Regions from separate parts of the Acidihalobacter yilgarnensis genome, predicted to be linked through region 3. Evidence: predicted binding sites of a transcription regulator. Region 3 holds the regulator's gene; each other region holds the start of a gene.
The links. The regulator sigma-54, encoded in region 3, starts transcription at its own class of promoters, with help from an activator protein. The targets are predictions, from matches to a motif close to TGGCANGNTNCNTGCTT.

Region 1 (5,054 bases), 690 kb from region 3:
TCGGACGCTGGCACAGATTGCAGGGGTTGAGGTAACACATGCAGGCGACTGACGCGTCCGGGCGCCACACCCAGCAGAATTTGTTCCTCGCCGACCTGCAGCAGGATTGCACGCTCACGCGTGCCCAGCGAAACCGCCGCAACCACGCGCAGCTGCCCCTGCACCGAACCCTGTATCCGATTGACGCGTTTGAGCACCCAGAGCAAGGCCACAATACCGGCAATCACCACGCCCAGCCCCAGAAACATCTGGATGAAGTAACCGGCACCTACCACAGGCATACCGCCCGGCTCCGTACCTTGGGCCCAGACGGACAGCGGCATGAATGCCAGACCGCAGATCGCTATACGTGTCAGTATCTTGTTCACCGCAATTTACGCACGCGCTCGGCCGGACTGATCACATCGGTGAGACGGATACCGTATTTTTCGTTGACGACGACCACCTCCCCATGCGCAATCAATGTGCCGTTCACCAGCACATCCAAAGGCTCTCCCGCCAGACGATCCAATTCGACCACCGACCCCTGATTGAGTCGCAGCAAATTGCGTATCGGGAGGTGCGTACGACCGATTTCCATCGATATACTTACCGGCACGTCCAGAATCACATCCAGATTCATATCGCCGCCGAGTTCAACATCCCGAGCGCCCATCTCGCCCGTAACATCCTCGAGCTGCCCGAAGGCAGCCTTCTCGAAATCGGGCTCCGCTTTTTTCGGCGCTGCTTCAGGCGCCTCCACCTCTTCCTTCGCGGTGGCATCGCCCGTTGCATTGGCCTGTTCGGCCAGCGCCTCCGCCCACGGATCGCCAGCCTCCTCCTGCTCTGGTTCTTTGGTATCTGCACTCATGACTAGGCCCCTACAGCTAATATTCCCGTTTCACGTGTTCGGTCACCTGCACCGCGTTGTAGCCCTGATGTGTACCAAAACGCCCACGCATCACCGTCAATCCCTCGGAACGGATACTCACCGTCTTGGGCATATCGAAAGGAATGATGTCACCCGGTTTCATGCGCAGGACATCGCGCAGAGTGAGTTCCGTTTCAGCTAACAGGCCGACCACCTCGACCGGTGCTTCCGCCACCTCGCTGCGCAGAGCGCGCAGCCAACGGTCGTCAACCTCCGAACGATCACTCTGAATGCCTGCATCCAAGACATCCCGAATCGGCTCGACCATGGAATACGGCATGGTGACATGCAAATCGCCGCCGCCACCTTCTAGCTCCACATGAAAGGTCGAGACCACCACAACCTCCGTGGGACTGACGATATTGGCGAATTGTGGATTGACCTCCGAATTCATGTATTCGAAGAACAGTGGCATAACTGGCGCCCAAGCCTCCTTCATATCCTTGTAGCTGAGATCGAGCACCATCTTGACGACACGCATCTCGGTCGGCGTGAAGTCCCGTCCTTCGATCTTGGCGCGGAAGCGCCCGTCCCCACCGAAGAAGTTGTCAACGACAATGAACACCAACTGCGGATCAACCACGAACAAGGCCGTCCCCCGCAATGGGCGTATGCGTGTCAGATTCAGGCTGGTGGGTACGAACAGTCCCCGCAGATATTCCGAGAACTTGAGGATGCGGATGCTCTTGACGCTGATCTCGGGCGCAAAGCGCAGCATATTGAACAAGCTGATACGAAAATGGCGTGCAAAGCGCTCGTTGATCATTTCCAGGGTCGGCATCCGACCGCGAACGATGCGCTCCTGGCTGGCCAGGTCGTATTCACGTGCCTGACCGCCTGCCCCATCATCCGGCGTTGTATCGACGCCGCCGTCATCGACGCCATGCAATAGGGCGTCAATTTCCTCCTGAGACAGTACGTCGTTCGTCGCCATGGTTTGGGGTCACTGCATCACGAAGTTGGTGAAATAGACCTGCTCGACCAAATGCTGGTCACCCGCAGCCTTGAGTACCTCGTTGATACTCGCGAGCACCTGCTTGCGCAGCGTTTCCTTGCCATCGGGCGTGCTGACAACCGCATATTTCTGGCCACTCAGCAAGCTGATCAGGCGATTACGAATCGCCGGCATATTTTCCTTAACCGCATCGATTACCTTCTGCTCACGCGCCATGACGTCGATCCCGATCTGCAGAAATCTCACCGGTTGATCCGGTCCCAGATTGACCACCAGTGCGGGTTCGATGGACATATAAATCGCCGGTTTCTTCGGTGCAGGCGCCTCCGTATGGGCTTTATCCGCCTTATCGGCCTTGTGCGAAAAGGCACCGGTCAAAAATAAGGTGGCGCCGATCCCCAAACCCAGTACCAGCAAAACAATGACCGAGATGATCACGATAAGCTTGGTCTTGGACCCACCCTTGGCTGGCTGTGCCTCCTCTGCCATCTTCAAATCTCCTGGTTCGATTGGCCTTGAATGTATGGGAAAGTGCCCGGGATCCGCAGCGCTTGCCAACAAGCACAAGCAAACTCCGAGCCACAATAAAAATAACAATAATAATCAAACAGATAAAAATACAATCGTCACATTGACGATGGTGGGCGCCAAAATACCGGCAGACCGCACCCACGCTACCTACTAGGCTATGAGGGTCGTGAGCGCGGACAATCCGAACGACCCGATCTAAACCCTAAACTGTCCCACCAAGGATTGCAGCTGAGCGGCCAGCCTCGCCAGCTCTTCACTGGCTACGGCAGTCTGCTGAGACCCCGTCGCCGTCTGCTGCGTCGCCTGGCTGATGTTGCTGATATTGCGGTCTATTTCATCGCTCACCGAAGATTGCTCCTCGGCCGCACTCGCGATCAACGCGTTCATATCGTTGATTCGAGCCACTGATCGCGTGATCGCCCCCAGCGACTCATCCGCCGCCCGGGCCTGCTCGACGCTTGCGCGCGCACGGTCTCGTCCGGCCTCCATTACCCGTACCGCATTTTTGGTGCCCCCCTGCAGGCGCTCGATCATGGCGCGAATTTCCTCCGTCGAATCCTGCGTGCGCTTGGCCAACGTACGCACCTCATCCGCCACCACGGCGAAACCTCGACCTTGCTCGCCAGCCCGTGCTGCCTCGATCGCCGCGTTCAGTGCCAATAGATTCGTCTGCTCCGATATCCCACTGATCACGGCCAGCACCTGACCTATTTGAGCACTGTCTCCCTCAACGCCTTGGATCACTTGCGCCGCCTGCTCGACCTCTGCGGCCAACGCATCGATGGCACTCACGGCCTTGCCCACGACTTGACGTCCCTGCTGAGCCTCCCCATCAGCGATCCTGGCGGCCTGAGCGGCCTCGTTGGCGTGTTTCGCGACCTCCATCACGGTCGCCGACATTTGGTTCATGGCGGCCGCCACCTGATCAGTCTCCGACTGCTGGCGGCGAACGTGACGACTGGTTTCCTCACTGGTTGCCGACAATTCCTCTGCTGCCGCTGCCAGTTGCGAGGTCGAACCGGACACCTGCTTGATCAGGTGTTGAATGCGATCGACGAAGCGGTTGAAGGCGACCGCCAAGGTACCGACTTCGTCGCCCCGATTCTCATCGAGACGTTGAGTCAAATCCCCTTCTCCCTTGGCAATTTCACCCAAACGCTGCGTCACCATACCCAACGGACGAGTCACCGAACGACCCAGCCATGTCACGAGTAGCAGACCGATCACCAAGGCCACGATGGCGACCAACCCATACTGGAGCATCTGCGCATGGAAGGCTCGCTCCAAATCCACCATGTATAAACCTGAACCGATCACCCAACCCCAGGCCGGCACGGCGGCCACATAAGCCACCTTATCCACCGGTTCGGTCTGGCCCGGCAATGGCCAAACGTACCAGATATATCCGCTGCCCTGGCGCTGAACGAGATTGACGATATCGTCGTAGATCGGCTTGCCGTGAGCGTCCTTGAAATCGCTCAGATCACGGCCATCCAACGCCGGCTTAAACGGGTGCATCACCATGCGCGGCTGCATGTCGTTAATCCAAAAGTAGCCGTACTTGCCGTAGCGCAGGCTGGCCACCGCCTCCATTGCGGCGGCCTTGGCCTGGGCCTCGGTCAATTTGCCCGCCTCCGCGCGTTTAACAAATCCCTGCACCAGGCTGGCTGCGGTCTGTACCTCACGCTGAACTTGCCCTTCGCGCTCCGTCATCAGGCGATGATCGGCATCCCAAAGACTAAATACCGTGGTCGCGATCAGCAACAGCACGAAGGCAATGCCCATGAGATAGAGGCGTCCTTGAATGGTGCCCATCCAAGCCCAAAAACCTGATTTACCGTATTGCTTTTGAGAGGACATTCGCTCCTCGTCGTTTCTTATGTCTACGTTAATCCGGGATAATCCATACGCACAGTGGCCCCCAAATGAACGCGCAACCGTGTCCGGGCGGACACGGTTGCGCTCAAATATCGACCTTATCAGGGTAATCAATGCCGCGGCGTGACGATTCCTACGCCGCGTGGATCTTGAATTGCGAGACGAGGGCCTGCAAACCAGCCGACAGACGTGCCAACTCCTCGCTTGCCGAGGCCGTCTGCTGCGACCCCGTCAGCGTCTGCTCCGTCACCTGACTGATGTTGCTGATGTTGCGGTTAATCTCCTCCGCCACCGACGACTGCTCCTCCGCCGCGCTCGCAATCAGCGCGTTCATGTCGTTGATCCGCGTCACCGCCTCCGTGATCGTACGCAGCGAACCATCCGCTTCCCGCGCCTTCTCCACGCTCTTGCTCGCGCGCTCACGCCCCGTATCCATCGCCGATACCGCTGCCTTCGCTCCGTTCTGCAGCTGTTCGATCATCCCCCGGATTTCCTCCGTCGAGTCCTGCGTCCGCTTGGCCAATGTGCGCACCTCGTCCGCAACCACGGCAAAACCACGACCCTGCTCGCCCGCACGCGCCGCCTCGATCGCCGCATTCAATGCCAGCAGGTTCGTTTGCTCCGAAATCCCGCTGATCACCTCCAACACCCGGCCAATCTGCGCGCTGTCACCCTCCAGCTTCTGAATCGCCTGCGCTACCCGCTCAACCTCACTCGCCAGCGTGTCGATCGCCTTGACCGCTTCACCCACCACCTGCCGGCCCTGCCGCGCCTCGCCAT
Region 2 (5,054 bases), 190 kb from region 3:
AGCGCGGCGTTGGTCTCGTAGAAATGGTAATGCGAGCCGACCTGAATCGGGCGGTCGCCAGTATTGGCCACGCGCACAGTGAGCGTCTCGCGACCGGTGTTGATCTCGATCTCGCCTTCGGCGGGCAGCAGCTCTCCGGGAATCATCGGCGGCTCACCATTTGCGATAAGGCAGGAATTTGCCGTTGTAGGTAATCTTCACGCGGTCGCCCTTGGGATCGGATACCCGCTCGATATCCAGCTCGAAATCGATAGCACTCATGATGCCGTCACCGAATTCCTCATGGATCAGCGCCTTGATGGTGCTGCCGTAGACCTGGGTGATTTCGTGCAGGCGATAGATCAGCGGGTCAGTGGGTACGTCGCTGTCCAGCGAGCCCTTGAGCGGAGACTCGGTCAGCGGTGCAACGTAGGCCGGATCGAGTCCGAGCAAGGCGACCGCGGCGGTGGCCTCGTCTTCGCTCATCGACTGCTGCCCCAACAGCGCGGAGGTGGTCCATACGGGATGACGGCCTACAACCTTGGCGAGCGCGGCCCAGGTCAAGCCCTTGGCGCGTTTGGCCTCAAGCACGGCCTCGGTGACTTCTTCTCGATACATGCGAATGCTCCTGGGCTAACGTGTTGCCCCGTCAGGGGATCGGGTGATGCACGGTGACCAACTTGGTGCCGTCGGGGAACGTGGCCTCCACCTGGACCTCGGGGATCATTTCCGGGATACCCTCCATAACATCGTCGCGACCCAGTATGGTGGTCCCGTAATCCATCAGCTCGGCGACGGTCCGGCCGTCGCGGGCACCCTCCAGGATCGCGGCGCTGATGTAGGCGACCGCCTCCGGGTAGTTGAGCTTGAGACCGCGCGCCTTGCGCCGCTCCGCCAGTAGAGCCGCTGTGAACAGTAACAACTTGTCCTTTTCCTTGGGCAGTAATTCCACTTAAATCTCCTGGGTGATTCCGTTCCGGCCGCCGATCCGTTCAAGTACGCCAAATACGCGGCGGGCAGGCTGGGCGGTCGAAGACTCTCGGACGCAGCCATGCCCACAACGCTTCGAACCAAGCCCGCGCATCCGCAGCCTCGCCACCGAGACAACGCGCCACCAACAAGCCATCCACCACCGTGACGCCGCCACGTCCAATCAGCGGCTCGCCTAACCCAGCTTCGAACAGGGCATCCATCTTGAAGCACTCGGGCACGGTACATAATAATGTGGCGCTCACTGCATATCCCTGCAGGCCCCAGACCGCGGCGAGCAGAGGATCGCCGGTATCCAGCGCCAAGCGCTCGATCAGTAGCGGCCGGCCGTCGCGGCTCACCTCCAGCCGCTGACGCCAATACCCCCGTCCAAAGCCGGTGCCCGCCGCGGGACGACCGAGGCAGACGATCTCCCACCCCAGATACCGCGCGCCCCCCGTCAGTTCGACGTAGGTGGACAACTCGGCCCTAGCGTCTTCGAAAACGATCGTCTCCTGCGGCAACCATTCAAGCACGCCACCGGCTGCCACCCGTAAATGCTGCGTCAAACGTGCGTGCGCCCGCGGGCTCGAATAAAATTTGCCGGCGGATGGCGTCGTCAACAACGCATGCGCACCAGGGTCAATCTGTACCTCGACCCGCAGGCGGTCGCCACCGACCACCCCCGCAGGCGGATGCAGCAGATAGGCATGGCAGACGTCGCCCTCGGGATGGAAAGGGCGTTGAATCAGCAACGGACCGACGTGTTGCCGGTGCCGCACATAACTGCGACCGTCGCGCTGGCCGAAGGCGAGCGTCAGGCTCGCCTTCCAGCCTTCGCCCGCGATGCCATCCTCGGCCAGCATCTCGGCGGCGGCCGTCATACGCCGCGCCTCCGCCGCCGTTTCCGTTGGGTCACACCCTGACTCCCGAACAATGTCTGCTGATGGAAGGGTATCCAGCAAGGTGCATGCCACCCTGTATATGTGCAGGCAACACAGGAAGCCCGACGCCGCTCGCACAAAAATAGTGCGCTAGGGGACTGGCGGCACAAACCCAAGGCACGCGTTAGAATGGTCGGTCGTTGGCGGGCGGCATTTGCAGATGAAAACCCTGTTCGCGCAAATTGCCCAGTACCTGCTCCGCATCCGCCTGAGCCAGTCGACGTACCGGGGTCAATTCGAACTCCAGGGCGAACTCGGCCATACCGAACATCTGCATCAGCGCATCGGGCACCGCTGAGAAATCGTCCTGGCAAGGCAGGTAAAGGTAAGCGTCCGCGCGGCGGCGACTCCGGTACACGTAACAAATCATGGCGACGCAGCTCCAGTGGTCGTGGCGGGAAGATCGACCGTCGTTACGGACCGTGTTGGCGCCCGCACGCTGCCGACAGGCGCATACACCTCCACCCTCGCCAGCCGACTCCAGGTCAGTGCGTAGCCCACGGTCCCCGTGGATTGGGCGGCATCGACCGTGATGCCATCCCCGCCCACCGCCACCAGCACGCCTTCGATCACGCCACCGCCCATGACATGCACTCGTATCTGCCTGCCAGTGTAATGCGCAAGCACATCGAATGCAGCGGCCTGATAACGCAACACAGGTGTTGGCGCAGGCGTCGAAACGGACTTTTCCGTGACGGTGGTTGCGGCCGGTGCGCGTCGCCGTGCGCTCGTCTCCTCTGCGCGCAGCGCTTCCACCTCGGCGGCATTGGGCACCGGGATATCCCGATCGGTGGTAAACGGCAAGGTAATGCGCCCATTCCAGCCGTAGACGGTCAGCACCGGCGCCAGTGAGGATTGCTGAAGGTAGTCGGCTACCGGCGCGGCAGCGCCGCCATAGAGCGACGCGGTCATCAGCAGCAGGCTGGCCGCAATGGTGTAGACACTGTATTGGGTCTGCCGCCAGCGCGTCATCGCATACCACAGCAATACCGGCGGCAGCAGCAAGGCGAACAGTCCCCACAACAATGCCTCGCGAAAGGCGCAACGGATCAGCGCAAGGCTGCCTATGATCAGCAACGCCAGCGATGCCACGAACAACCAGATCACCGACTGCGTCATGCCCCTCCCCGACGGATACCCGTCAGTCTTCCAGATAGGTGTATCCGCTCAACCCGGTCTCAAGTTCGGCCAGTACGCGCGCGGCCTCCTCCGAGGGTAGCCCGGCAGCTTCCACCTTGCGGCGATAGGCAGCCAGCAGTTCCTCGGGGTCGAAATGCACGTAGCTTAGCAATTCCGAGATCGCATCGCCCGCCTCGACAGGCGCCAGTCGGTAACCACCTTCCGGGTCGAGATCGACATTGATCGCATCGGTGTCGCCGAAGAGATTATGCAGATCGCCGAGAATTTCCTGGTAGGCCCCCACCAGGAAAATGCCCAGTAGATAACGCTCGCCGCGCCGCCAGGCATGCAGCGGCAGGCTGGTCTCGAGGTCAGCACCGACCACATAGCGCTCGACGTGGCCATCGGAATCGCAAGTCAGATCCTGCAGCACGCCGCGGCGCGTCGGTCGCTGGTCGAGCCGGTGCAGTGGCATGATCGGAAATATCTGATCGATGGCCCACACGTCCGGAATTGACTGGAATACCGAGAAGTTGCAGAAAACCTTGTCCGCGAGGCGTTCACGCAGATCCTCCAGCATGTCGCGCTCAACCTTGGATTGCCCGTCCAGCCCTGCCGACAACCGCTGACAGATGATCACGTATAGCTCCTCGGCACGGGCGCGTTGAGCCAGATCGAGCACGCCATGCGTGTACATGCCTTGTGCTTCGCTCAGCCAGTAGGCCGCGTCGTGGTAAATTTCGCCCGCCGGCTGCGTGCCGGCAGCTTCCGCCAAGCGCCAAAGGTCTTGCAGAATCACCGGTTCGTCCTCACCCGGCGCCCCGCCAAGCTCCGGTTCGCCGGCCGACTCCACGTCGATCACCTCGGTCACAAGCACCGCGTGATGCGCCGTCATGGCTCGTCCCGCCTCGGTGAAGATATCCGGCGGCGGCATGTCCTCGTCGCGACAGACTTCGTGCAGGGTGCGCACGATGTTGGCGGCATATTCCTGGACGCTGTAATTCATCGAGCAATAATTGCGCGAGCGCGAGCCCTCGTAGTCCACGCCCAGTCCGCCGCCGACATCCGCGATGCGCAATGGCGCGCCCAGGCGACGCAGCTCGGCGTAATAGCGCGCGGCCTCGCGTACACCACGCTGAATGTCGCGGATATTCGCCAGCTGCGACCCCATGTGGAAATGCAGCAATTCCAGGCAATCGAGCATCGACGCCTCACGCAGCCGTTCGATCAGGCGCAGCGCCTGCGAGGCCGAGAGGCCGAACTTACCCTTTTCACCACCCGTGTTCTGCCAGTTGCCGCTACCGACGGAGGACAGACGCACGCGTAGACCGAGCAAGGGGCGCACACCCAGCTCACGAGCTGCCTCGACGACCAGGGCCAGCTCGGAGGGTTTCTCGATGACGATGTAGGGGCGATGACCGAGGCGGCGCCCAAGCAACGCCAGCCGCATGTATTCGCGGTCCTTGTAGCCATTGCAGACGATTACTCCGCCCGGACGTGCGAGGGCGAGCACCGCCATCAGCTCCGGTTTACTGCCAGCCTCCAATCCCACACGCTCGCCACCGTGACGCAGGATTTCGTCAACCACGCTGCGCTGTTGATTCACCTTGATCGGGTAGACCGCCGTATAACCGCCGGGGTAATCATGCTGTGTGCGAGCCCGGTCGAAGGCACCGCACAGGGTATCTACACGGTCGCGCAGGATGTGATTGAAGCGCACCAGCATCGGCAGGCGCAGCCCCTGTCCGAGCAGTGTTTCGGTAAGCTCGGCCAGATCCAGCGACTCGCCGCTGCGCCCGCGCGCCTGGACATGCCCGTCGGCCGCCACATCGAAGTATCCGCCGCTCCAGGTCGCCGTGTTGTAAAGCCGGCGCGCCGCGTCGATCGACCATTCCGTCATGCCCTGACCCCTGACCCAAGTGAGTCCGTATAATAGCGCCTCGCACCCGCTTCAAGGAGACTGGCGCATGGCGCTCGATCAGAACTGGTACACAGAGATCCACGCGGACGCGGGCAGCGCGTTTTCGCTCAAGGTCAAGCGCA
Region 3 (5,054 bases):
CATGAGCGTACTCAGCGTCACGGATCTCACCAAACGCTATCGCGGCCGCGACGTCCTTGGCGGGGTGTCGCTTGACGTGGGCAGCGGTGAGATCGTCGGCTTGCTCGGCCCCAACGGCGCGGGTAAAACCACCTGCTTTTACATCATCGTGGGCCTGATCCAGCCAGATTCTGGCCATATTCGCCTCAATGATCAGGACATCACCCGATTCCCCATGCATGCGCGCGCGCGCATGGGCGTCGGCTATCTGCCTCAGGAAGCCTCGGTATTCCGCCGCCTCAGCGTCGAAGACAATATCCGCGCGGTACTCGAACTGCGTGACAATTTCGACCCCAAGGCACAGAATGAAACCCTGGAAAGTCTGCTGGATGAACTGCAGATCGGGCATATTCGCAGCAGTCGCGGATTCAGCCTCTCCGGTGGTGAACGACGGCGTGTGGAGATTGCCCGTGCCTTGGCAGCCGAGCCCGCATTCATCCTGCTAGACGAACCCTTTGCCGGTGTCGATCCCATCTCGGTGCTCGATATTCAGCGCATCGTGCGACATTTGAGCGACCGGGATATTGGCGTCTTGATTACCGACCATAACGTACGTGAGACCCTCGGCATCTGTCAGCGCGCCTATATATTGAGCGACGGGCATGTGCTTGCCGAAGGCACCCCGGAAGATATCCTGGACAACCAGAAGGCCCGCGAGGTCTATCTGGGTCAGGACTTCCGCCTGTAAGCAACCCGAGATACCCAAGAGTCCGACGATGACCATTGCGTTAAACGCGAATTCAAGATAAACATCAAACGCGATGATCAAGCCTTCACTTCAACTCCGGCTGGGGCAATCCCTGGCGATGACGCCTCAACTGCAGCAGGCCATACGCCTATTGCAGTACTCGACACTCGAGCTACAGACACATATTCAGGAAGTCCTGGAAACCAACCCGATGCTCGAGGTCGACGAGGATTCCGGGCGAGTTGAGGGCGCGGATGGCGAGCAAATCAACGGCGAATCTCGCGAAGGCGCCGCCGAAGACAACCCATCCCAAGACACCATCCCAGACGAATTGCCGGTCGACAGTGCCTGGGACGATATTTACGAGCCGCCAACCGCAGCGGGCTCCGGCTCGTCCGAAGCCGATGACCGCGACCCCTACGAATCACAAAGCGGCGATGGCGAGTCGCTGATCGATCATCTGCTCTGGCAAGTGCACTTGGCACCCATGAACGAGCAGGATCGCCTGATCGCCATGACCCTGATCGACTCGATCGGCGGTGACGGTTATCTTCAGGAGGATATCGAGAACATCCGTGGATCACTCGCCGCGCAATTGCAGGCCGATCTCGAAATCGAGGACATCGAGGCCGTCCTCCATCTCGTGCAACGGCTAGATCCTCCAGGTTGCGGCGCCCGCAATCTGGCGGAATGCCTCGACATACAACTTTCTGAGATGCCACAAGATATACCGTGGTTGATACAGGCGCGGCGCTTGGTGCAATCCCATATCGACCTGCTCGGGAATCACGATCTCAAGGCACTGATGCGCCACCTGGAACTGGACGAGGCTGGCCTGCAGGAAACCATCGCACTGATCCAGTCGCTCAATCCGCGGCCTGGTGCACAGATCAGCAATAGCCGACCCGAATATATCGTCCCCGACGTGACGGTCCGCAAACAGGGTCAGCGCTGGCGCGTGGAGCTCAACTCTGAAGTTGCGCCGCGCCTACGCTTGAATTCCACCTACGCATCAATGGTACGGCGCGCAGACAGCAGCGTTGACAACACCTACATGAAAAATCAGCTGCAGGAAGCGCGCTGGTTCATCAAAAGCCTGCAAAGCCGTAACGAAACCTTGCTACGTGTCGCCACTGCCATCGTCGAGCAGCAGAGGGGGTTTCTCGAATATGGCGAGGAGGCGATGAAGCCCCTGGTCCTGCGCGACATTGCGGAACAGGTCGAAATGCACGAATCGACCATCTCTCGCGTCACTACCCAGAAATACATGTACACGCCCCGCGGCATCTTCGAATTCAAGTACTTCTTCTCCAGCCACGTCGGTACCGCCGATGGCGGTGAATGCTCCGCAGTCGCGATTCGCGCCATGATCCGCAAACTGGTCGAATCCGAACCCGGCGACAAACCTTTGTCGGACAGCAAGATCGCAGATCTGCTCAGCGAGAAGGGGATACAGGTTGCGCGCCGCACGGTCGCCAAATACCGAGAGGGCATGAACATTCCGTCCTCCAGCGATCGCAAACGACTCAACTAGACTCAAATCATGGAGATCTCACAAAATTCTTCGACTTGGCGCAATACGGACCGACACCCGCATTCCGGCCGTGACCAGGGAGCACAGTCGGGCGCCAGCGTCGAAACCCGGCGGTGGGAGATGTTACCCGCCGTCCACGCCCCGCACAGGGAACCGCGGACGGCGAGCAACGTCGGCCATGATGGCACCGCCCCCAAATGGGCAGTTAAGACACAGCCCTCAACGAGGAGTATCGTATGCAAATCAACCTGTCTGGGCACCACGTAGAGTTGACCGATGCACTACGCGACTACGTAAGCGACAAATTCCAGCGTCTCGAACGACACTTCGACAATATGATCGATGTCCACGTAATTCTTTCCGTAGAGAAATTGCGTCAGAAGGCCGAAGCCAGTCTGAACCTCAGCGGCAACCAACTCTTCGCAGATGCCGTCGACGAAGACATGTATGCCGCTATCGACTCGCTCGTCGACAAGCTCGACCGGCAGGTGATCAAGCACAAGGAAAAGACCAAAGACCATCACAAGGCCGAAGCGACCAAACGCACGGCCATCTGAAACACACAGGCGACACCTGAACCATGCAGATAGGCGAATTACTCACGACCGAACGCATCCTCAACGATGCGGACATCCACAGTAAAAAGCGGGCACTGGAGGCACTAAGCGAACTCCTGGCCAAGGGTGGACAGGTTTCCTCCAATGAGGTCTTCGATACCCTGCTCGCACGCGAGCGCCTGGGCAGTACCGGCTTGGGACATGGCGTAGCGATACCGCACGGCCGCATGGCTGGCCTCAAGGAAACCCAGGCCGCCTTCATCAAATTGAACGGGGGCATCGATTTCGATGCCCCCGACCAGGCGCCGGTTGATCTTCTGTTCGCCCTGGTGGTCCCCGAGGAGTGCACCAGCGAACACCTGGACACGCTCTCAAGACTGGCTCAGTTGTTCAGCGACCCGATCACCGTGCAACAACTACGGGGTGCCCACGACAGCGAGTCCGCCCTGGGACTGCTCAATGACTGGGATGCCAGGCACGCCGCCTAGGCGACGTCATGGACGCCACGCTCTCCGCTGAAACCCTCTATCAAGCCCTCGGCAAACGCCTCGAACTTTCCTGGGTGGCGGGACGTTCGAGCGGAGGGCAGCGTCTGTCTGCGGCCGATACTCACTGGGGCGGCGCCACCCTGGTAGGCCATCTCAACCTGATACACCCGCACTGCGTACAGGTACTGGGTAGCCGCGAATTCGCCTATCTGCAGCAACTCGACACCACCACCCGCGAGCACGCCCTGTCACAACTGCTCAACGGCGAGAGCGTCGTGATCGTCGTCGGTGGCGGAGAATCTCCGGACACCCGGATGATCGAACTTGCCGAGCATGCGGGTATCGCGCTGCTCGTTTCCCCCCTGGCCACGCACGAACTCATCAGCACATTACGCTATTTCCTCAGCGAGGCACTCGCCGAGACTACCACCACACATGGCGTGTTCATGGAAGTGCTCGGCACTGGCCTGCTGCTCACCGGTGACAGCAATGTGGGCAAAAGCGAATTGGCACTGGAATTGATCACCCGAGGTCATCGCCTGGTCGCGGACGACGCACCCGAGTTCGCCCGCATCACGCCGGATATCCTGCAGGGACGCTGCCCACACGTCCTGCAGGATATGCTGGAGGTACGCGGGCTCGGCATACTCAATGTGCGCGCCATGTACGGTGACAATGCAATCAAACTGAACAAATATCTCAGGCTAATCATAGACCTGCGCCACAGCCACAGCACCCGTCACGAGGACGAGCATCGACTGTACGGGATCACGCGCATCCGACGCCTGCTCGGGGTTGAGATACCCGTCATCGAAATCCCCGTCGCGCCCAGCCGTAACCTGGCGGTCCTGGTCGAAGCCTCTGTACGCAAACACCTGTTGCTGCAATCCGGTTATGATGCAGCGGACGACCTGATTCAGCGACAGCAACAACGCCTCGAGAGCGAATCGTGAGACTGATCATCATCAGCGGCCTTTCGGGCTCCGGCAAGACCGTTGCCTTGCATGCCCTCGAGGACGAGGGTCTGTATTGCATAGACAATTTGCACCTCGGCCTGCTCCCGGCCTTCGTCGACAACCTGCTCAGCCCCAAAGTGAAACTCTACGACGAGGCGGCCGTCGGCATCGATGCGCGTAGCGGCATCGAAGAACTGCGCGGCTTCAAGGAAGTGCTTCAAGACATCCGTTCGCGGGGCGTTCAACTTGAAATCATCTACCTGCAGGCCGAGATTGACACGCTGATCAAGCGCTTCAGCGAAACCCGCCGCAAGCATCCCTTATCACGTAAAGGGCTCCCCCTGATCGAGGCGATACACCTGGAGCGCTCGCTGCTCGCGGTCATTGCCGAACACGCCGATCTGACCATCGACACGACGCGCAGCAACGTTCATCAGCTAAGCGCCCAGATCCGCGAGCGCATCGGACGCAGCCATGTCGGTTCGCTATCGCTGCAGTTCCAGTCCTTTGGTTTCAAGCACGGCGTGCCAGGAGACTCCGATTTCATTTTCGACGTCCGCTGCCTGCCCAATCCCCACTGGGAACCGCGCCTGCGTAACCAGACTGGGCTTGACCCTTCTGTACAGCAGTATCTTTCTTCCCACCCGATGGTCGAAGACATGTACCACGACATCCAGCGCTTTCTGCAAACATGGATCCCGCGCTTCGAGGCCGAAAATCGCAGCTACCTGACGGTTTCCATCGGCTGCACCGGCGGACAGCACCGCTCGGTCTATCTCGTACAAAGGCTCG

Region 1: BI364_RS11305 (flagellar basal body-associated FliL family protein) is a predicted target of sigma-54. The motif match lies at 2,431-2,447, and genes of this name have one in related genera.
Region 2: BI364_RS15605 (urease accessory protein UreD) is a predicted target of sigma-54. The motif match lies at 1,908-1,924, and genes of this name have one in related genera.

What each region holds. Positions count from the first base shown of each region.
Region 1 covers NZ_CP017415.1:2,355,815-2,360,868, forward strand. The annotation lists gene fliO (flagellar biosynthetic protein FliO) at 1-368, opposite strand, end outside; gene fliN (flagellar motor switch protein FliN) at 365-850, opposite strand; gene fliM (flagellar motor switch protein FliM) at 867-1,844, opposite strand; gene BI364_RS11305 (flagellar basal body-associated FliL family protein) at 1,854-2,354, opposite strand; gene BI364_RS11310 (methyl-accepting chemotaxis protein) at 2,592-4,256, opposite strand; gene BI364_RS11315 (methyl-accepting chemotaxis protein) at 4,408-5,054, opposite strand, start outside.
Region 2 covers NZ_CP017415.1:3,236,143-3,241,196, forward strand. The annotation lists gene BI364_RS15590 (urease subunit beta) at 1-146, opposite strand, end outside; gene cynS (cyanase) at 154-603, opposite strand; gene ureA (urease subunit gamma) at 629-931, opposite strand; gene BI364_RS15605 (urease accessory protein UreD) at 972-1,832, opposite strand; gene BI364_RS15610 (YcgL domain-containing protein) at 2,017-2,262, opposite strand; gene BI364_RS15615 (hypothetical protein) at 2,259-3,011, opposite strand; gene speA (biosynthetic arginine decarboxylase) at 3,034-4,911, opposite strand; gene speE (polyamine aminopropyltransferase) at 4,979-5,054, shown strand, end outside.
Region 3 covers NZ_CP017415.1:3,046,959-3,052,012, forward strand. The annotation lists gene lptA (lipopolysaccharide transport periplasmic protein LptA) at 1-5, shown strand, start outside; gene lptB (LPS export ABC transporter ATP-binding protein) at 2-727, shown strand; gene BI364_RS14740 (RNA polymerase factor sigma-54) at 801-2,261, shown strand; gene hpf (ribosome hibernation-promoting factor, HPF/YfiA family) at 2,498-2,818, shown strand; gene BI364_RS14750 (PTS sugar transporter subunit IIA) at 2,842-3,306, shown strand; gene hprK (HPr(Ser) kinase/phosphatase) at 3,315-4,259, shown strand; gene rapZ (RNase adapter RapZ) at 4,256-5,054, shown strand, end outside.